DNA from 4 places in the Geodermatophilus sp. CPCC 206100 genome. Region 2 is predicted to be linked to each of the others. Evidence: riboswitches for the same ligand, from Rfam matches in the RefSeq annotation. Region 2 holds a riboswitch; each other region holds the start of a gene.
The links. Region 2 has a riboswitch for cyclic di-AMP ahead of PGN05_RS01605 (C40 family peptidase). Riboswitches for the same ligand answer to the same signal wherever they lie in the genome.

Region 1 (5,122 bases), on a different contig from region 2:
ACGGCCTGGGCCACCTCGGGGATCGAGTCGGTGGCCGCGTCGATCATGACGATGGCGGTGATCACGCCGGCGATGCTAGCCGGGCCACGGGTGGCCGGGAGGTGCTGTGCGGCCCCGGGGTGATCCGCTCGGGACGCGCGCGGGTGCCGAGGGCGCGGCCGTCGGCGAACGGGTCGCGCTCGTGGCGGCCGGCCTCCACGCGGTCGAGGAAGTCGCTGAACCCGCCGGTGCCCGGGGCCGGGCAGGCGAGCGTGCCGGACACCTGCACCAGCCGGGTGCCCGGCTTCTCCATCCAGCGCAGCACGAGCTCGGTCTCGTCCACGGACGCGGCCAGCTCGTCCTCGGGACCGAGCGGGGTCTCGGCGGTGGCGAACAGCCCCTCGAGGGTGGCCCGGACCGACGCCCCGCGTTCGGCGCAGCCGGCGGCGACCAGCCGTCCCCGGCGGACGACGGACAGCTGCCAGCCGCCCTCGAAGGCCGGCCGCGCCAGCACCAGTTCGGGGACCGCCGCCAGCGACTCGAGCCGCTGCCGGCGGCGCACCGCCCGCACGAGGACCGCCACGCGGTCGCGGAGGACGGCAGCGTCCTCGTAGCGCTCGTCGGCGGCCAGCCGGTCCACCCGGGACAGCAGCGGTGCCAGCAGGGCCCGGGGGTCGGAGGCGACCGCCGCGCGCAGGACGTCGGCGATGCCGGCGTACTCGTCGACCGACTGGGCGCCGGTGCAGGGCGCTCCGCAGCGCCCCATGCCCGCCAGTGCGCAGGCGGTGCCGAGCACCCGCACCGACAGCCGGCCGGTGCACTGGCGCAGCGGGAGGGACTCGTGGATGGCGGCCACCGCCGCGTCGGCCGCCCGCCGGTCCGGGAACGGCCCGAGGAAGACCCCGGCCCCCGGGCGCACCCGGCGGACCACCGACAGCCGCGGGAAGGGCTCCTCGGTGAGGCGGACCCACAGGGCGCGTTCGGGGAAGCGGGAACGGCGGTTGTAGCGCGGCTTGTGCTCGGCGATCAGCCGCAGCTCCCGGACGGCGGCCTCGAGGTCGTGGGCGCAGGAGATGGTGTCGACCCGCTGCGCGAGGGCGACCATCTCGGTGATCCGGCTGCGCTGCTCGCCGGCACCGAAGTAGCTGCGGACGCGGCTGCGCAGGTCGCTCGACGTCCCGACGTAGAGCGGCTCGTCGCGGGGCCCGCGGAAGAGGTACACGCCCGGGCCGGAGGGGACGCCGTCGGCCAGGTGCCGCTTGCGCAGCCGGTCGGGGTCGACCTGGCGGGTGAGGCCGGTCAGCTCCTCCAGGGTGGAGACGCCGAGCGGGCCCAGCCGCTCGAACAGCCCGTGCAGCACGTCGACGGTGGCCCGCGCGTCGGCCAGGGCGCGGTGGCAGGGCTCGCTGGCGGCGCGGAAGTAGGGCGCCAGGGTGGCCAGCTTGCAGTTGGGCACCTCGTCGCGCGTGAGCAGCCGGCGGGCGAGGACGGCGGTGTCGACCGAGGCAGCGGCCGGCCAGGCGATGCCGTTCTCCGCGCACGCGGCCTTCAGGAAGCCGAGGTCGAAGGGGGCGTTGTGGGCGACGAGGACCGCGCCGCGGGCAAACTCGAGGAAGGCGGGCAGGACCGCGCCGATGCGCGGGGCCGCGGTGACCATCGTGGTGGTGATTCCGGTGAGCACGCTGATGTAGGGCGGGATCTCGCGGCCCGGGTCGACCAGGGTCTGGAACTCGCCGAGGACCGCTCCGCCGCGCACCTTGACCGCGCCGATCTCGGTGATCGCGTTGTCCTTGGGAGACCCCCCGGTGGTCTCCAGGTCGACGACGACGAACGTGACCTCCGCCAGCGGGGTGCCCAGCTCCTCGATGGTGGCCTGCTCGTAGCGCGGCAGCCCGGCGGCGGCTCGTGCGACTGTCCCGGCGGCGATCCCGGCCGGCCGGGCGGGGGAAGAGGGCACGGGGCGGACGCTAGGTCGGGGGAGTGACAGTCCCGGGGACGCGCGCCGGGCGGACGCTGGATCCCCCGGGGCCCGCGGTGCGCGACCGTCCGGAACTGTCGGTGCCCGTCCCTAGCGTGCTGCTCAGACCGGTCGGGGCCAGGGACGGCCCCCGCGACCAGGGCCGGTCAGCAGAGGAGTGGGTTGATGTTCATCGACTGCGACACCTGCACCGCTCGCGGCACCGGCTGCACGGACTGCGTCGTCACCGTGCTGCTGGGGGCGCCACCGGGCTGGCAGGGGGCCGATCCCACCGTGGTGCCCATGACGGCGCGCGCCCAGACCGCCGAGGACGTCGTCGTCCCGGCGCCCGGCGTGGTGGTGGAGTTCGACGAGGTCGAGCGCCGCGCCGTGCGGGCGCTGGCCGAGGGCGGCCTGGTGCCACCGCTGCGCCACCAGGCCTCGCCTCGCGGCACCGGAGACCGGCGGCGGCGCACCGGGTGAGCGGGCGCAGGCAGGTCCCGTCCGGCGCTCCGCGAGCGGCGCGCGGGGAGCGGGGCGGCGCGCCGGGCCGGTGTGGGAGTTCCCACAGTCCACGCGGCCCTCGTTTGTCACACCTGCACCACGTCCGTACGGTGAGCCGGTCCGGCCGGGAGGTCGTCACCCGTACAGAGGTGGCCTCGGCCGGTCACCGCCGAATCGCCCGACGCGCTCCCTGGCGTCGAGGGTGAACCGGGGACCCACCGCAGCACTGGGGTGAGTTCTCGCGTGCGCCGGTCCGCCGGAGCACACGCGCCGGCCCGCCGGCACGCAGAGATAGGGCACGTCTTCCCAGCCCGAACCCGTCAGCTAACTCGGTAGGCGGTCGCTGAGGAAGAAACGGAGAGCCGCCGCCCGTGGCGACCCCTCACCCTGCCCTGGGGCATGCCCCTGATCCGCTCCACCCCGACCTCCCGGTCACCTCCCGCCGCCCCACCACCGCCGGCCGCCTCGGCCGCGGGCTCGTCGTGGGAGCCACCGCCAGCCTGGCCCTGACCCTGCTGCCAGGGACGGCCACCGCCGATCCGGAGCAGGCGGGCAGCGCCGCGCAGGCCGCCCAGCTCGTCGCCCGGGCCGGCCACGAGCTGGAGGTCGTCAGCGAGCAGGTCAACGAGGCGCGGGAGACCCTCGCCCAGCGTGAGGCTGCCGCCGCCGACGCGGACCGTGTCGCCGCCGAGGCCGACGCCCGGCTCGGCGCGCTGGACGGCCAGATCCGCCAGGTGGCCCGCGCGGCGTTCACCGGCGGGAGCCTGTCCGAGTTCGACCTGATGACGACCAGCGACTCGGCCGACGACTTCGTCTCGCAGCTGGCCACGCTCGACGCTCTCGCCGGGCACGCCGGCGACGTGCTGGCGCAGGTCGCCGAGTCGGCCACCGCAGCCGAGCGGGCCCAGGCCGACGCCGATGCTGCGGCGGCGGCCGCCCGCGGGGCCCTCGACGAGGTCACCGCTCGCCAGTCCGGGCTCGAGGCGGACATCGCCGACTACCGGGGGCAGTACGCCGCCCTGTCCGCTCCGCAGCAGCAGCAGGTGCAGACGGCCCACTCCGGCCAGCCGGTGGCCGCCGCGGCACCGGCGCCCGCGGCCAGCGGTGCCGCGCAGGCCGCCGTCGACACGGCGCTGGCGCAGGTCGGGGATCCCTACGTCTGGGGCGCCGGCGGCCCCAACTCCTTCGACTGCTCCGGGCTCACCCAGTACGCCTATGCCGCGGCCGGCGTCAGCCTCCCGCACTCGAGCCGCATGCAGTCGACCATGGGCCGGGCGGTCTCCCGCGCCGACCTCCAGCCGGGAGACCTGATCTTCTTCTTCAGCCCGGTCAGCCACGTGGCGATGTACATCGGCAACGGGCAGATGGTGCACGCCTCGACGTCCAGCCAGCCGGTGAAGGTCGTGGGCGTGGACTCGATGGGCGGCATCACCGCCATGCGCCGCCTCGTCTGAGGACGGACTCCCTGCAGGGCCCCGCCGTGAGCCTGCGAGCGGTGGGGGGCAGAGGGTCCCGCCTCGGCTCCTGGCCCGGTCCGGGCCCCGCCGTGAGCCTGCGAAGGGTGGGGAACGGGGTCCCGCTTTGGCCCTTGGCCCTCTGCAGGGGCCCGCCGTGAGCCTGCGAAGGGTGGGGAACGGGGTCCCGCTTTGGCCCTTGGCCCTCTGCAGGGGCCCGCCGCGAGCCTGCGAGCGGTGGGGGGCAGGGGGTCCTCTTAGGATCGGCCGGGTGAGCGCCCGCCGGGCCGCGCTGCTGGTCGCGGGTGTGTTGGGGCTGGCGCTCGTCCTGGTCATCGCCCTCCGGACGCCGTGGACGGTCCTGGCCGAGCCGACCGGCGGTGCGACGCCGGTCCGCCCCGGCGCGGGCGTGCCCGCCGCCGTCGTCGACCGCGCGGAGTCCTTCGCTGCCGCACTGCGGCCGGCGTCGCTGGCCTCCCTCGTGCTGGGCCTGACCGTCTCCGCGGTCCTGGCGCTGACGCCGCTCGGCGCGCGACTGGTCCGGGCGGTCGCCCGGCCGCTGGGCGGGGGTTGGGCCTGGCAGGTCCTCCTCGGCACGCTGGTGCTGTCGCTGCTCGGGCGGCTGGTGACCCTGCCCCTGTCGGCCTACGGCGAGGTCGTCCGGCACCGGTACGGCCTCTCGACGCGCAGCTGGCCGCTGTGGGGCCGGGACGTCGCCGTCTCCACCGCCATCGACGCGGCCCTGACCGCCGTGCTCCTCCTCGCCCTCGTCTGGCTGGCCCGGCGCGCACCGCGGAGCTGGTGGGCCTGGGCCTCCGGGGGTGCCGCCGTCCTGGTGCTGGTGGGCACGTTCCTCTACCCGGTGGTCGTCGAGCCGGCGTTCAACAGCTTCCAGCCCCTGCCCGCGGGGCAGCTGCGCACCGACCTGCTGGCGCTCGCGGAGGAGAGCGGCAGCCCCGCCGAGGACGTGCTGGTCGCCGACGCCTCCCGGCGCACGACGGCGCTCAACGCCTACGTCTCGGGCTTCGGGGCGACCCGCCGGATCGTCCTGTACGACACGACGCTGGACCGGCTGCCCGACGCCGAGATCGAGTCGATCGTCGGACACGAGCTCGGCCACGTCGCCACCGACGACTACCTGACCGGGACCCTCATGGGCGCCCTCGGTGCGGCTGCGGCGGTGGCCGCGCTGGGCTGGCTGCTGTCCTGGACCCCGCTGCTGCGGCGG
Region 2 (5,122 bases):
CGGGCTGCTCGCCGAGCTCTCCCCCAGCCTGCCGTTCCTGCTCTACGCCGGGTCCCTGATCGTGGCCGGCGGGTTCGGCCTGCTGTTCCTGCGGCCCGGGAAGGCCGCCGCGGACACACCCGCTCCGGCGGCCGGCACCGGCGACGCGGAGGCCCGCCCGCTGACCCTGTCCGCCGCCTTCCGCTCGCGGGTGTACCTCGCCGCGCTGGTCGCCCACCTGGGGGTGGGCTGGATGCTGTTCGGCGTCCGCAACTCCCTGATCCCGCTGTACGTCGTCGAGGAACTGGGCCGCACCGTCGCCTGGGCCGGCGTGGGCCTGCTCGTCGGCTCCCTGGCGCAGGCCCTGGGACTGCTGCGGTCGGGCCGGCTGGCCGACGCGTGGGGACGGCGGCCCTCGCTGGTCCTGGGGGCGTCGCTGGCCACCGCCTCCACCGCCGTGCTGGTGCTGCCGCCCGCGACCGGGGCCTTCCTCGCGTCGATGGCGGTCTTCGGGCTGTCGGCGTCGCTGCTGTCGAGCGTTCCCGCCGCGCTGGTCGGCGACCTCAGCCCGGCCCGCGGCGGGCGGGTGGTCGCGGTCTTCCAGATGGCCGCCGACCTGGGGGCCGTGACCGGTCCGCTCGTCGCCGGCTGGCTCACCGACGTCGCCTCCTACCAGCTCGCCTTCGCCGTCAGCACCGCCGTGCTCGGGCTCGGGCTGGTCGCCGCCCTCGCCCTCCCCCGCGCTCAGTCCTCCGCGGCGCCGGCGTCCGGCACCCCGGCCGCTGCTCCCGGGGCCGCGGCGCGGTAGCCCGGCGCCCGCCCGGCCGGCCGCGGCGCCCCCGCCGCGAGCAGCGGCAGCACCCGGCGGGGCACCAGCTCCGACAGCGCCACCACGCTGGTCGAGCGCACCACCGACGGCGACCGGCCCAGCCGCAGCAGCGTCTCCTGCAGCGCGCCGTGCGACTCCGCCGCGATCCGGCACAGCACGTCCCCCGAGCCGGTGGTCGCGTGCGCCTCCAGCACACCGGGGATGGCCCGCAGGTCCGCGGCGACGTCGTCCAGCGCGCCCTGGGCGATCTCCAGGGTGACGAACGCCTGGACGCCGAAGCCCGCGGCGACGACGTCGACGTCCGGGCCGTACCCGGTCACCACGCCGGTCTCCTCCAGCCGCCGCAGCCGGGCCTGCACCGTCGCGCGGGCCACCCCCAGCCGGCGGGAGAGCTCCAGCACCCCGGCCCGGGGCTGCTCGGTGAGCGCGGTGAGCACCGCCAGGTCCAGCGCGTCCAGCCGCTCCGCCACCGCTCCTCCTCCCCGCGAGCTGGTCACTGCGACCAGCTCCCGCACGGTTCGGCCGCACGTTCTTGCCGTTCCGGGCAGCTCGATCGAGTCATCTTGCCCACCGGCGGGCCGTCGAGGTGTGCTGGGTGCACCATCGCCGCGTTCGAACCGTCCGGGAGAGCGACATGACCACCGTGCAGCCGCATGGGATCCTCGAGCAGACGCTCACCGACGAGGAGCGGCTCGCCGGCCTGAGCGCCGACCAGCTGCAGCGCCTGGTCGGCCTCGTCGAGCACGACCCGGCCGCCGACCCGTTCCCGGTCAGCGGCTGGGACGCCCTGGTGTGGACCTGCGGGAACGCCACCCAGACCGCGCACTTCCTCCAGTCGGCCTTCGGCATGGAGCTGGTCGCCTACTCCGGCCCCGAGACCGGCAACCGCGACTCCCGCGCCTACGTGCTGACCTCGGGCGCGGCGCGGTTCGTCGTCCAGGGCGCGTACTCGCCGGCCAGCCCGCTGGCCGACCACCACCGCCGGCACGGCGACGGGATCGTCGACATCGCCCTGGCCGTCCCCGACGTGGACCGGTGCGTCGCGCACGCCGCGGCGCAGGGGGCGACGGTGCTCGAGCCGCCGCACGACCTCACCGACGAGCACGGCACCGTGCGCCTGGCCGCGATCGCCACCTACGGGGACACCCGCCACACGCTGGTCGACCGCTCGCGCTACGCCGGGCCCTACCTGCCGGGGTACGTCGCACGGACGTCGTCCTTCGTCCGGCGGCCGGGGGCGCCCCGGCGGCTGTTCCAGGCGGTCGACCACGTCGTCGGGAACGTCGAGCTGGGCGCGATGGACTCCTGGGTGGACTTCTACCGGCGGGTCATGGGCTTCACGAACATGGCGGAGTTCATCGGCGCGGACATCGCCACCGACTACTCGGCGCTGATGAGCAAGGTGGTCGCCAACGGCAACCACCGGGTGAAGTTCCCGCTCAACGAGCCGGCGGCCGGGCGCAAGCGCTCGCAGATCGACGAGTACCTGGAGTTCTACGGCGGCCCCGGCGCCCAGCACGTCGCGCTGGCCACCTCGGACATCGTCGCCACCGTGGACGCCATGGCCGCCGAGGGCGTGGAGTTCCTGGCCACCCCGGACTCCTACTACGAGGACCCGGAGCTGCGGGCGCGCATCGGCACCGTCCGCGTCCCTGTCGAGGAACTGCAGGCCCGCGGCATCCTGGTCGACCGCGACGAGGACGGCTACCTGCTGCAGATCTTCACCAGGCCGACCGGCGACCGGCCCACGGTCTTCTTCGAGCTCATCGAGCGGCACGGCTCCCTCGGCTTCGGCAAGGGCAACTTCAAGGCGCTGTTCGAGGCGATCGAGCGCGAGCAGGAGCGCCGCGGCAACCTGTGAGCGCGGCGGGGTCGTCACGGTCGGTGATCCCCGTCCGGGGTGTCGCGCACCGACACCCGGCGGGTTTGTCACGCTCCGGTCACGGACCTACCGTTCGCGGCGTCCGGACGGGTCGTTCGGTCACCGCGTGGTGACACCGGCCGGACGCCGCCGAACCCTGCGCCGGCCCGTCTCGCCGGCACCAGGGACCGGGGACCCACCGCAGTACTGGGGTGAAGCGCCCCGCGACCCGTCCCGGTCGCGAGGCGCCGGGCGACTTCCCTCCCGAACCCGTCAGCTAACTCGGTAGGCGGCTGTGGAAGAGAGGACAGACCCGCCCAGATGGCGAGTTCGCACGCCCCTGCCCGCCGCACGGTCCCCCGCCTCCTCGTCGGTCTCGTCGCCGCCGGCGGGCTCACCCTCACCGCCCTCCCCGCCGCCTCGGCCGCCCCCGGGGACCCCGCCACCTCGCAGGAGGCCGCCGCGCTCGTCGCGGCCAAGGCGCACGACCTCGAGGTCGTCACCGAGCAGTTCAACGAGGTCCGCGAGCGCCTCCGGACCAGCCAGGACGCCGCCGCCCGGGCCGCCGGTGAGGTCGCCGCCGCCGAGGCCGCCCTGGCCACCGCCCGCGACCGGGTCCGCTCCGTCGCGCGGAGCGCCTGGACCGGCGACCGCCTCACCACCCTCTCCGCGATGCTCTCCAGCGAGTCCGCCGACGAGCTGATGGACCGCGTCGGCACGCTGCAGACCATCGCCGACCACAACAACGGCGTCCTCGGCAGCGCCCAGGAGGCCACCGAGGACGCCGGCCGGGCCCGCGCCGCGGCGCTCGCGGCGGAGTCCGAGGCCCAGGCCCTCGTCGACCGGGTCGCCGGCCAGAAGGCCGACCTCGACCGCCAGGTGGCGCGCTTCCAGGCCGAGTACGACCGGCTGGCCGCCGAGGAGCAGCGGGCCGCGCAGGAGGCCGCCGAACGGCACGCCGCCGAGCAGGCCGCCCAGCAGACCGCGGAGCGGGCCGCCGCGCCCGAGCGGGCCTCCCGCGCGGCCGCTCCCCGGCCGGCCGCGGCCGCTCCGGCCGCCCCGGTCGTCGCGAGCAGCGCCGCGGCCCAGGCGGCCGTGGACACCGCCATGGCGCAGCGCGGCGACCCCTACGTGTGGGCCGCCGCCGGGCCGAACGCCTTCGACTGCTCCGGCCTGGTGCAGTACGCCTACGCCGCCGCCGGCGTGAGCCTGCCGCACTCCAGCCGCATCCAGTCGACGATGGGCCGGGCCGTCTCCCGGGCCGACCTGCAGCCGGGCGACCTCGTGTTCTTCTACAGCCCGGTCAGCCACGTCGGCATCTACGTCGGCAACGGCCAGATGGTGCACGCCTCCACCTACGGCCAGCCGGTCAAGGTCGCCTCGATCGACTCGATGGGCGGCTACAACAGCGCCCGCCGCATCGCCGGCTGACCCGGAGGGGCCTCCGTGGCCACGGAGGCCCCTCCGGTCGGCGGCCCGAGCCCGTCAGTGGCCATACCGTCAGGCCCCTTCCGGCCTCGCTCCGCTCCTCGGTCGCTGGCGCTCCCTGCGATGCTCACGAACCCGTCAGTGGCCGCGGAACGCCTCCTCGAGCCACCACGACGGCTCGTCCGCGGCCACCTTGGCGTCGATCAGCAGCGGCGCCGACCGCGGACCGGCCACCCAGCCGGCGACCGCGGCGAGGTCCTCGGGACGGCGCGCGGTGACCGCCTCGAAGCCGTACCCGCGGGCGATCGCGGCGAGGTCGGTCTCGGGGAAGCGGACGATGTCCAGGGGGTGCCCGTCGGGCCCGAAGTGGTGCACCTCCGCCCCGTAGGCGGCGTCGTCGTACACCACGACCACCATGGGCAGCCCGAGGCGGACGACGGTCTCCAGCTCCGCGGCACCCATGAACGCGCCGCCGTCGCCCAGCGCGGCCACCGGCAGCCGGTCGGGCCGGGCCAGCGCGGCGCCGATCGCGGTGGCCAGGCCCAGCCCGACGGACTGGTAGGCCTGGGTGAAGCAGGAGCCGAACTCGTCGGGGACGTCGAGGAACATGCTCGGATAGCCCATGAAGTTGCCCGAGTCGACCGCGATCACGCGCTCGGCCGGCAGCAGGTCGTCCAGCGCGATGGTCAGCGTGCGCGGGTCGATGCGGTCGGAGCCGCCCCGCGGGGCGAACGGCACGTCGCGCCACCGCAGCCGCTCGGCGATCGCCGTCCGCACCTCCGGGGTGCGGTAGCCGGGGCCGCGCTCCTCGAGGACGGCGGCCACCGCCTCCGCCGTCGCCCGCACGTCGCCGACCACGCCGAAGGTGAGGTCCCGGTGCACGCCCAGCGCCGCCGGGTCGTCGTCCACCTGCACGACGACGGCGTCGGCGTCGATGAGCCGGCCGTGCCGCGTCGTCCACATGTTCAGCGCGCAGCCCCAGCCCACCACCAGGTCCGCGCCGGTGATCAGCTCGGCGGCCAGCG
Region 3 (5,122 bases), on a different contig from region 2:
CGCCGGCGATCCGCGTGCGGGTGGACGAGGGGCTCCCCCACGGACACGCTGTGACGTACGGTAACGGCGACCACGCACCGTGACGGGATCGACACACCCACCGGGGGCCCGCTCAGGCGCCGAAGCCGGCCTGGAGGTCCTCGCGCGGCACCACCCGGGTCGCTTGGCAGGGCAGCCCCTCGGCACCGGGCTCGGCCCACTCCACGTCCACGACCTGGCCGGCCCGCAGGGTGCCCCCGTGCGGCCCGTGGACGACGTCGGCGTCCACCCAGCAGTCGCCGGGCAGGTCGGGGGCCTCCACGATGCCGGCCCGGCGCTCCTCGTCCCAGCGGATGACGGTCCCGCGGGTGCTGCCGCTGCGTGTCATGTCCTCAGGCTGCGGGTGCGCTCCACCCGGGACAAGCCGGGGAGGGACGGCGCACGCCTGCCCGCCCGGGTGTCCGGGTAGGGGCCGGTCATGCCGCGAGCGCAGGGGATGGCCGACGCCGGCCGCGACCGGGTGGCCGAGCTGGTGCTGCCGGCGTGGGACGCCTTCCTCGACCAGGCGGCCGCGGTCGACCTGGACCGGCCCTCCCGGCTGCCGGGCTGGCGGGCGCACGAGATCTGCGTCCACCTGGGCTGCTGGCCCGACCACGCCGCCCTGGCCGACCTGGTCGACTCGGCGCGGAACGGCGGCGCGGGAACGCCCCCCGACGTCGACGGGACGAACGCGCGGGTGACCGCCGCGCACCGCGACGCCTCCCGGGAGGACGTGCTGGCCGCGCTCCGGCGCAACCGCGAGGCGACCGCCCGGTACCTGGCGGAGGAGCCGGTGGCGCTCGACACCGCGCCCGCCGTGGCCGTGGTGGGCCGGCTGCCGCTGCTCAGCGTCGTCCTCGGGCAGGCCTACGAGCTGGCCGTGCACGGGCTGGACCTCGTGCCACTCGGGGCTCCCCCGGTGCCGGCCCCGGTGCTGCAGGCCGGACTGGCGGCCCTGGCCGACGTCACCGGCGCCCTGGCGGCGGCGGAGGGCATCACCGGCGGCGCGACGCTGGCCACCCCGGACGGCGGGTGGCGGTTCGCCGCCGACGGGGACGGCTGGACCGTCGTCCCCGTTCCGGCCGGCCGGCCGGCCGGCACCGCGGTGGAGGCGGCGGCCGACCTGCTGCTGGAGGCCGCCTCGGGCCGGGTCAACCCGGTCGCGGCGCTGGCCCGCCGGCGGCTGAGGGTGCACGAGATCGGCGGGCTGCTGGCCCTCGCGCCGATCGTGCAGTCGGCGCCGGGCATCCCGGGCGGGCCGATCCTCCAACTGGCCGCGCAGACCCTCGGCGGGGTGGGCGGGCTCCTGGGCCGGCTGCGCGGCCGCCGCTGAGCCGGCGGCCGCGTCCGACTCAGGTCAGCAGGCGCCGCCGAGGTCGATGCCGTGCGCGTCGAGCCACGGCACCGGGTTGACCCGGCTGGCGTACAGCCCTCCCTGGTGCACCTCGAAGTGCAGGTGCGGTCCGGTGGACTGGCCCTTGTTGCCCACCTCGGCGATCTGCTCGCCGGCGGTCACGACCTGGCCGGCGCTGACGAAGAACCGGTTCACGTGGCCGTAGAGGGTGATCTGCCCGTCGGCGTGCTGGACGTAGACCGCCTGGCCGAACCCGCTGGCCGGGCCCGCCTGCAGCACGACGCCGTCCTCGGGGACGTAGATCGGGGTGCCGATCGGGGCGGCGATGTCGACCCCCTGGTGCATGGTCCCCCAGCGGGCGCCGTAACAGGAGGTCACCCGGCCGGCCGTGAGCATGCCGGAGGCGGCGGCCGACGCCGTGCTCAGCGTCTGCGCCTGCACCTGGCGGTCGGTCCAGGCGGCACCCGGGTCGGCGGCACCCTGGGCGGCGAGCATCCGCTCCCCCGCCTGGCGCAGCTCCTCCTCCAGGCGGGTCTTCTCGGCGGCGCGGGCGTCGAACTCGGCCTGGGCCTCGGCGAGGTGGGCGTTGGCGGCGGCCTCGGCCTCGTCGGCGGTGCGGGCCAGCTCCTCGAGCCGGACGACGGCGGCCTGCGCGGCGCGGTCGGCCTCCTGCACCCGCTGCTCGACGGTGAGGTACTCGGCCAGCCGGTCGGAGCGGTGGTCGCCGATGACCTCCATGGTGGCGGCCTGCTGCAGCAGCTCGGTGGGGCTCTCGGCGTCGAGCAACAGCTCGATGTCGCCGTAGCGCTCCTCCGCCCCCATGTAGGCCTCCCGGCTGAGGTCGGCGATGTCCTGCTCGGCGCCAATGACGGCGGCCTGCGCCTCGGCCAGCTCGGTGGCGGTGGCCTCGGCCTCGGCCTGGCCCGCAGCGAGCTGGGCGCGGGCGACGAGGGCCGCGTCCGCGGCCGCCTCGGCCTCGACGGTCATCCGCTGCAGCTGCTCCTCGGCGGCCCGCACCGCGTCCTCGATGCGGGCGACCTCGCGGGCGAGGTCCTCCTGCTCGGACGCGGCCGGGGTGACAGGGGCGGCCAGCGCCATCGGGGTGCCGGCCAGCAGGCCGGCGACCGCGGCGGCGACGACGAGGGCCCGGCGCGGAGAGCGCAGGCGGCGCGGCCAGGAGGCGCGACCGGGCGTGGTGTACAGGCGGTGCAGGGTCGCCAACGCGACAGTTCTCCCATCCTCACGACCGCCTACCGAGTTAGCTGACGGGTTCGGGCCGGACGGCGCCCTACCCGCCTGCGCCCCCTGCGCAGGCAGGACTCACCCCAGTGGAACGGTGGGTCCCCGGTCCCCCTCGGTCCCCGGAGGGACGTCGGCGGTTCGGCGGGGCCCGGCCGAGGCCCCTCGGGTTCGAGGCGCTGCCCGGCGGGGCCGTCGGAGAAGCTACTACGAGTGAGGACCTCGGTCACGATCGAGTAACACGGACGGTGTGGCGGCTTGCCCAAAGGGGTGAGGAACCGCTACACGCCGTCACGCGATCGGCGCGGACGGGTGACACCCGTGCCCCACCCGCCACACCCGTCCCCCACCTGCCCCGATCCGGGTGGCGGCGGACGCGGACGGCGACGAGGCTCCCCGGCCGGCGTCGTCACTGACCGTGCACGCCGAGGTGTCGGATGAGATCCCGCCCACTCCGGGCCGACACGCCGCCGCGGGCCGACCGCCCAGGGGGATGGTCACCAGCGCCTGACCGGCCGCGGCCAGGAGGGCGTCTGGCAGGCTGGAGCCCGCCGGGGCGGTAGCTCAGCCGGTCAGAGCACGGGACTCATAATCCCTGGGTCGTGGGTTCGAGCCCCACCCGCCCCACCGGTGTTCGTGCAGGTCAGCGCGGTGGTCGCTCCGTCGTGGGCGGCGTCCTGATCAGGGCCGGTCCGCAGCCGGCGTGACCGCGTCCACGGTGGTCGCGGCCCAGCTGGACAGGAGCTTGAGGGCATCCTCTGACGGGGTCCCGGGCTGTGCGGTGTAGATGGTCAGGCGCAGGTCCGCGTGGTCGTCGGTGGGCAGGTCCAGCGTGCAGTAGCTCAGGTCGAGCGTGCCGACGACGGGGTGGCGGAACTGCTTCGCGCCGTTGTGGTGGATGCGGACGTCGTGGGCGGCCCACCGCGTCCGGAACTCCTCGCTGACGGTCGAGAGCTCACCGACGAGCTCGCGGAGCTGGGCGGCGTGCGGCCGGCGGCCGGCCTCGGCGCGGAGCAGGGCGACGGTGACGTTGGCCGCGCTCTCCCAGTCGAGGTAGTAGTCGTGCGCCTGCGGGTCCAGGAACTGGAACCGGGCGAAGTTCGCCGGCCGCCGCGGGCCGGCGAACAGCGGCGAGTGCAGCGCCCGTCCGAGGGCGTTGGTCGCGACGATGTCCAGGCGGCCGTTGGCGACGAACGCGGCGGACCCCGTCATCGAGTCCAGCATCCACTGCACGCGCGGCTGGATCTCCGCCTTGCTGCTGCGTCGCTGCGGGGTGCGGGCCGGCTTGGCGGCCGCACGAGCCAGGTTGAACAGGTGGGTCCGCTCGGCCTCGTCCAGCTGCAACGCCCGCGCGACGGCCTCCAGGACGTCGTCCGAGACGCCGGCGATGTGGCCCTTCTCCAGCCGGGTGTACCAGTCGGTGCTCACCCCGGCGAGGACCGCGACCTCCTCCCGCCGCAGCCCGGGCACCCGCCGCCGGCCCCCGCCGGGCAGCAGCCCCGCCCGCTCCGGCGTGATGCGGGCGCGCCGGCTGGCGAGGAAGTCGCGGATGTCGGTGCGGTTGTCCACGCCATCGACGCTACGTCGCCCGGCCGGTGGAGGGAGGTCGAGCTGGTACCCCCCACGAGCCCGCCCTCCCACGCCCGGCCACGAGGGCGTTCCGTGGAGTCCAGCGCCCATCCACTCCACCGCACCAGGAGCCCCGCCATGCGAGCAGCCGTCCTCCACGCCCCTGGCGACGTCCGTGTCGAGGACCGAGCGATGCCGAGGATCGAGCAGCCCACCGACGCGGTCATCCGGTTGACCGCCGCCTGCGTCTGCGGGTCGGACCTGTGGCCCTACCGCGGCATCGAGCCGATCGACGGGCCGCGGCCGATGGGCCACGAGTACGTCGGCGTCGTCGAGGAGGTCGGCAGCGAGGTCACGAGCGTCGAGCCCGGCCAGTTCGTCGTCGGCTCGTTCTTCGCCTCGGACGACACCTGCGAGATCTGCCGGGCCGGCTACCAGTCGCGCTGCGTGAACGGGGAGTTCGCCACCCCGACCGGCGCGCAGGCGGAGTACGCCCGGATCCCGCTGGCCGACGGCACGCTGGTCGCCACCCCGGGCACGCCCGAGGCGGACCTCGTCCCCTCGCTGCTGGCCGCCTCCGACGTCCTGGGCACCGGCTGGTTCGCCGCCGTCGCGGCCGAGGCCGGCCCGGGCAAGACCGTCGCCGTCGTCGGCGACGGTGCCGTCGGCCTGCTCGGCGTGCTGGCGGCCGAGCAGCTGGGCGCGGAGCGGATCATCGTCTTCAGCCGGCACGAGGACCGACAGCGACTGGCCCGGGAGTTCGGAGCGACCGACATCGTCACCTCCCGCGGCGACGAGGGCGTCGCTGCCGTCAAGGAGCTGACCCACGGCCTGGGTGTGCACTCGGTCATCGAGGCCGTGGGCACGCAGGAGTCGATGCTGCAGGCCATCCGCGCCACCCGCCCCGGCGGGCACGTCGGCTACGTCGGCGTCTCCCACGAC
Region 4 (5,122 bases), 190 kb from region 2:
GGACGACGGGGTGGACAGGCCGGCGCTGACGACGGCGAGGGTGCGGGTGCTCATCGGGCCGGGACCTCCTCGGCGTCGCGCGCGTCGCGGGCGGCGACGAGGGAGGCGTGGGTGGGGGCGTCGGGCACGTGCGCCGGCCGGCGGGCGGCGAACTCGCGGCGCAGCACCGGCACGACCTCCTCGCCCAGGAGGTCCAGCTGCTCGAGCACGGTCTTCAACGGCAGCCCGGCGTGGTCGACGAGGAACAGCTGCCGCTGGTAGTCCCCGACGTAGTCGCGGAAGCCCAGGGTGCGCTCGATGACCTGCTGCGGGCTGCCGACGGTCAGCGGGGTCTCCCGGCTGAAGTCCTCCAGCGACGGGCCGTGCCCGTAGACCGGGGCGTTGTCGAAGTACGGCCGGAACTCCGCCACCGCGTCCTGCGAGTTCCGGCGCATGAACACCTGGCCGCCCAGCCCGACGATCGCCTGGTCGGCGGACCCGTGACCGTGGTGCTCGAAGCGCTGCCGGTAGAACTCGACCATCCGCTGGGTGTGCTCCTTGGGCCAGAAGATGTGGTTGGAGAAGAACCCGTCGCCGTAGAAGGCGGCCTGCTCGGCGATCTGCGGCGAGCGGATCGAGCCGTGCCAGACGAACGGTGCGACGCCGTCCAGCGGGCGCGGGGTGGAGGTGAAGCCCTGCAGCGGCGTGCGGAACCGGCCCGACCAGTCCACGACGTCCTCGGTCCACAGCTTCCGCAGCAGCGCGTAGTTCTCCACCGCCAGCGGGATGCCGTTGCGGATGTCCTGCCCGAACCAGGGGTAGACCGGGCCGGTGTTGCCGCGGCCCAGCATCAGGTCGACGCGGCCGCCGGCGAGGTGCTGCAGCATCGCGTAGTCCTCGGCGATCTTCACCGGGTCGTTGGTGGTGATCAGCGTGGTGGCCGTCGACAGCTGCAGGCGGGTGGTCTGCGCGGCGATGTACGCCAGCGTCGTGGTGGGCGAGCTGGAGAAGAACGGCGGGTTGTGGTGCTCACCCAGGGCGACCACGTCGAGGCCGACCTCCTCGGCCTTCTTCGCGATCGTGACGACCGCCTGGATCCGCTCCGCCTCGCTCGGCGTGCGGCCGGTCGTGGGGTCGGTCGTGATGTCGCTGACCGTGAAGATGCCGAACTGCATGTCGGGCTCCGTGTGGTTGAGAGTGCAACTACTGTTCCCTGTAACACGCGTGCGTGTCCCGCTGTTCCGGGTCTTCCTCGCACGCTCCGTCACCTCGTCGAGACCCTCCGCAGCGCTGAGTGATCATCTCGGCACGGGGCGGTGAACGACACCCGTGTTGCTCTCGCGTCGCACGGCGGCGGAGCCGGGCACCCGGCAGGGTCGGGGACGCTGCAGTCGCTGTAGCCGATCGGGGGAGGCCGGGGATGGTCGAGCAGGGCGAAGGGGACGTCGACCCCACCGGGGAGTCGGCCGGGCTCGCGGCGCTGTTCGAGCCGCGACCGCGGTTCCGCCGGCGGCTGCGCGGCTACGACCGGGCCGACGTCGACGACTACGTCGCCTGGGTGGAGAGCGAGCTGCTCGTCCGTCCGGTGCCGGGAACCAGTGGGATCCGGTGCAGTCGCTGTAACGACGCCGCCGTCCCTGCCCCTCCCGTACCGGCCCTGGCGGTCGCGGACGCGGAGCAGCGCGACGCGGTGCTGCTCGTCGGCGCGATGCGCGAGCTGCTCCGGCTGGCCGAGGTGCGGGCGGCCGAGGTGGTCGCCGAGGCCGAGCGGGACGCCGAGCAGGTCCGCGCGACCGCCCGGGCCGAGGCCGAGGCGCGGCTGGGCAACGTGTCCGACCTGCGGAACGCCGCCCTCGAGCGGGTCCGCCGGCAGGCCGAGGAGCTGCTCCGGGAGGCCGCCGCGGAGCGGGCGCGCCTGCAGGAGGAGGCGGCCGCCGCCGCTGCCGAACTCGCCGACCTCCGTCGTCGGCAGGACGACGCCCGCGAGTCCCTGCGCCTCCTGACCGACAGCCTCGGTGCCGCGCTGGAGGGCTCGCCCGCCGTCGGGCCCGACCGGGCGGCGTCCGACGCCCCGCGCGGCGGGGCCGTGCGGCTCACCGGGAACGTGGTGCTCACCGAGCCCCGGGAGCCGGTCGCCGGTTGAGCGGAGCCGGCGCCCACCGCGACACAGCTCACGGTGCCGATGTGACGGCCGGGATTGTCACGGGACGGTAACGGCCCCTACGGTGGCTCTCGTCCGCCTGGTCGTCTCTCCCCACACGGGGAGCCTGGGTGGACGCCGCCGAGTCGTGTCCGCAGCCGTGGCCACGAGCCGGGGACCCACCGCAGCACTGGGGTGAGTCCGGCCTGCCGAGCGTCGCTCGGAGGGCCGGTAGGGCGCCTTCCCGCCCGAACCCGTCAGCTAACCCGGTAGGCGGCCACGGAAGAAACGGAGAGTCTCCGCATGCCCCGCCCCCGGGCCCTCGCGGCTCGCAGGGACACCCGGCCGCGCGCACCTCGCGCCTCCTCCCGGCCCGCTGATCCCGCCTGACCGCGCCCGCCGGTCTCCCGCGTCACTTCCCGACGCCGCCGGCGCACCCACCCCCAGCCCGCGCCGCCCTGGGCTGCCCCCCGCACCGCGGAGGGTCGGCCCGCGCGCACTCTCGCCCCGGAGCACCCACACCCGATGATCGACCGCACCCAGCAGTTCCCCGCCGTCCAGGCGGACACCGCCGAGTTCCCCACCCCCGAGCTCGGTGCCCAGCGCCCGACCCGCCGGCGCGTGCACCTGCCGGCCAAGGGTCGCCGCCCGGCCTTCCTGCTGGCCGCGGCCGCCGCCGGGGCCGTCGTGGTGAACCTGCTCGCCGGCGGCCAGCCGCCGGCCGAGGCCGAGACCAGCACGGTCAGCGCCTCGCACAGTGTCGCCGAGGCCCTCGGTATCGCGCCGCAGGCCGCGGCCGAGGCGCCGACCGCCGAGGTGGCTCCCGACGACTTCGCCTCGCTCGAGGACCTGGCCGCCTCCCGCGGCGAGCGCGAGGCCGCCGAGGCCAGCGCGGCCCAGGCCCAGGCCGCCGCCGAGCAGGCCGAGCGGGACCGGCTGGAGGCCGAGCGGCTCGCCGCCGAGCAGGCCGAGCGCGACCGGCTGGAGGCCGAGCGGGTCGCCGCCGAGCGCGCCGCCCAGGAGGCCGCCGAGCGCGAGGCCGCTGAGCGCGCCGCCCGAGAGGCCGAGCGGGCGCCGGCCGCTCCCGCTGCGAGCGGCGGCTCGTCCTCCGCTCCCAGCGGCTCCTTCAAGGAGTACGCCATGTCCAAGGTCGGCAGCGCGGACCAGTTCAGCTGCCTGGAGAACCTGTGGGGCAAGGAGAGCGGCTGGAACCCCAACGCGCAGAACCCGACCAGCACCGCCTACGGCATCCCGCAGTTCCTCAACTCGACGTGGGCCGGCACCGGCATCGCCAAGACCTCGGACGGCTACCGGCAGATCGACGCCGGGCTGATCTACATCGAGAACCGGTACGGCAGCCCCTGCGCGGCCTGGGCGCACTCGAAGGCCAACAACTGGTACTAGAAGGACCCCCCTGCCCCCCGCCGCTCGCGGGCTCGCGGCGGGGGGCAGGGGGGCCGCCCGTCCTCCCCACCCCTCGCACCCTCAGGGGGGGGCCCTGGGCGGGGGCTCAGGTGCCGAGGCGGGACCCCGTCCTCCGGGGCGGTGACCTGACCCGGGCGGATGGTGGACTGGCCGGCGTGAGATCCGTCCCCGCCGGGTTCGTCCGCGCCCACACCCAGGTCCAGCGACCGTCCTCGGTCCCGGAGGTCCGGCTGCACGTGGCCGAGGACGTCGTCGCCCTCTGGGAGGCGATGGAGACCGCGGAGGGCGGCGCCGGCCAGGCGCCGCCCTTCTGGGCTGCGGCGTGGCCGGGCGGCCAGGCGCTGGCCCGGTTCGTGCTCGACACCCCGGAGGTGGTGGCCGGCCGGGCGGTGCTCGACCTCGGGACGGGCAGCGGCCTGGTCGCCATCGCCGCCCTCCGGGCCGGCGCCCGCTCGGTGCTGGCCAGTGACGTCGACCCGTTCAGCCGGACGGCGGTCGTCGTCAACGCGGCCCTCAACGGCGTGGGCGGGGTGGGCGTGGCCGGCGACGTGCTCGACGGTGACCTGCCCGGCATCGAGGTCGTGCTCGCGGGGGACGTCTGCTACGACCGGGAGATGACCGAGCGGGTGCTGCCGTTCCTCGACCGCGCCCGCGCGCGCGGCTGCGAGGTGCTGGTCGGGGACCCCGGCCGGCCCTACCTGCCGCACGAGCGGCTGGTGGCGGCCGCCGTCTACGACATCCCCGAGACCGAGGGCCCCGGGCTGCGGCGGACGACGGTGTGGCGGCTGCCGTGACCGGTCCGGCGCCGGCCCCCGGCCGCGGCCGCCGCGCGCGCCGGCCCTCCGGCGACGACCGCGAGCGCGCCCTCCTGGCCACCGCCGAGGCGCTGCTGGCGCAGCGGCCGCTCGCCGAGATCTCCGTCGACGACCTCGCCCGCGGCGCGGGGATCTCCCGGCCGACGTTCTACTTCTACTTCGCCTCCAAGGACGCCGTCGTCCTCGCGCTGCTGGACCGGGTGGTGGCCGAGGCGCACGCGCTGCGGTCGGCCGCCCTCGCCGGTGCCGGCGGCGACGCGCGGGCCGGCTGGCGGGCGGCGCTGGTCGCCGTGCGCGACACCTTCACCGCGCACCGGGCGCTGACCGCGGCGGCGACCCAGCTGCTGGCCGGCAGTGCCGAGGTCCGCGAGCTGTGGGCCCGGGTGATGGAGGGCTTCGTCGCCGAGACCGCGGCCGCCATCGAGGCCGAGCGGGCCCGGGGGGCGGCGCCCGGCGGGCCCCCGGCGCGGGACCTCGCCGTCGCCCTGAACTGGATGAACGAGCGGGTCATCCAGGGCACGCTCGCCGGCCAGCAGCCCGCCGTCGGGGAGGCGGACCTCATCGACGTCCTGCTCACCGTCTGGTTGCGCGCCATCTACGGCACCGACGAGCCGTCGAGGTGATCGACACCGTGTCGACTACCGTGGTGCCGGTCACCGGCCGAGCAGGGGGAGCGCCATGACCGACACCACCGCGCACGTCGACGTGCTGATCGTGGGGGCCGGGCTCTCCGGCATCGGGGCCGCCTGCCACCTGCAGCGGA

Region 1: another riboswitch for cyclic di-AMP. It lies ahead of PGN05_RS12040 (C40 family peptidase); the one in region 2 lies ahead of PGN05_RS01605 (C40 family peptidase).
Region 3: another riboswitch for cyclic di-AMP. It lies ahead of PGN05_RS14405 (peptidoglycan DD-metalloendopeptidase family protein); the one in region 2 lies ahead of PGN05_RS01605 (C40 family peptidase).
Region 4: another riboswitch for cyclic di-AMP. It lies ahead of PGN05_RS00695 (lytic transglycosylase domain-containing protein); the one in region 2 lies ahead of PGN05_RS01605 (C40 family peptidase).

What each region holds. Positions count from the first base shown of each region.
Region 1 covers NZ_JAQISV010000021.1:61,089-66,210, reverse strand. Annotated here, with positions in the region: gene PGN05_RS12055 (Lrp/AsnC family transcriptional regulator) at 1-65, opposite strand, end outside; gene PGN05_RS12050 (DEDD exonuclease domain-containing protein) at 62-1,936, opposite strand; gene PGN05_RS12045 (hypothetical protein) at 2,123-2,419, shown strand; cyclic di-AMP (ydaO/yuaA leader) riboswitch at 2,598-2,795, shown strand; gene PGN05_RS12040 (C40 family peptidase) at 2,923-3,894, shown strand; gene PGN05_RS12035 (M48 family metallopeptidase) at 4,166-5,122, shown strand, end outside.
Region 2 covers NZ_JAQISV010000003.1:221,168-226,289, reverse strand. Annotated here, with positions in the region: gene PGN05_RS01620 (MFS transporter) at 1-787, shown strand, start outside; gene PGN05_RS01615 (Lrp/AsnC family transcriptional regulator) at 724-1,278, opposite strand; gene hppD (4-hydroxyphenylpyruvate dioxygenase) at 1,443-2,669, shown strand; cyclic di-AMP (ydaO/yuaA leader) riboswitch at 2,833-2,976, shown strand; gene PGN05_RS01605 (C40 family peptidase) at 2,991-4,100, shown strand; gene PGN05_RS01600 (thiamine pyrophosphate-binding protein) at 4,236-5,122, opposite strand, start outside.
Region 3 covers NZ_JAQISV010000028.1:83,169-88,290, forward strand. Annotated here, with positions in the region: gene PGN05_RS14395 (hypothetical protein) at 113-367, opposite strand; gene PGN05_RS14400 (maleylpyruvate isomerase N-terminal domain-containing protein) at 458-1,351, shown strand; gene PGN05_RS14405 (peptidoglycan DD-metalloendopeptidase family protein) at 1,376-2,593, opposite strand; cyclic di-AMP (ydaO/yuaA leader) riboswitch at 2,605-2,760, opposite strand; tRNA gene PGN05_RS14410 (tRNA-Ile) at 3,165-3,238, shown strand; gene PGN05_RS14415 (helix-turn-helix transcriptional regulator) at 3,293-4,180, opposite strand; gene PGN05_RS14420 (zinc-dependent alcohol dehydrogenase family protein) at 4,373-5,122, shown strand, end outside.
Region 4 covers NZ_JAQISV010000003.1:26,914-32,035, forward strand. Annotated here, with positions in the region: gene PGN05_RS00680 (FMN reductase) at 1-54, opposite strand, end outside; gene PGN05_RS00685 (LLM class flavin-dependent oxidoreductase) at 51-1,154, opposite strand; gene PGN05_RS00690 (hypothetical protein) at 1,400-2,122, shown strand; cyclic di-AMP (ydaO/yuaA leader) riboswitch at 2,249-2,410, shown strand; gene PGN05_RS00695 (lytic transglycosylase domain-containing protein) at 2,645-3,523, shown strand; gene PGN05_RS00700 (class I SAM-dependent methyltransferase) at 3,700-4,338, shown strand; gene PGN05_RS00705 (TetR/AcrR family transcriptional regulator) at 4,335-4,982, shown strand; gene PGN05_RS00710 (flavin-containing monooxygenase) at 5,038-5,122, shown strand, end outside.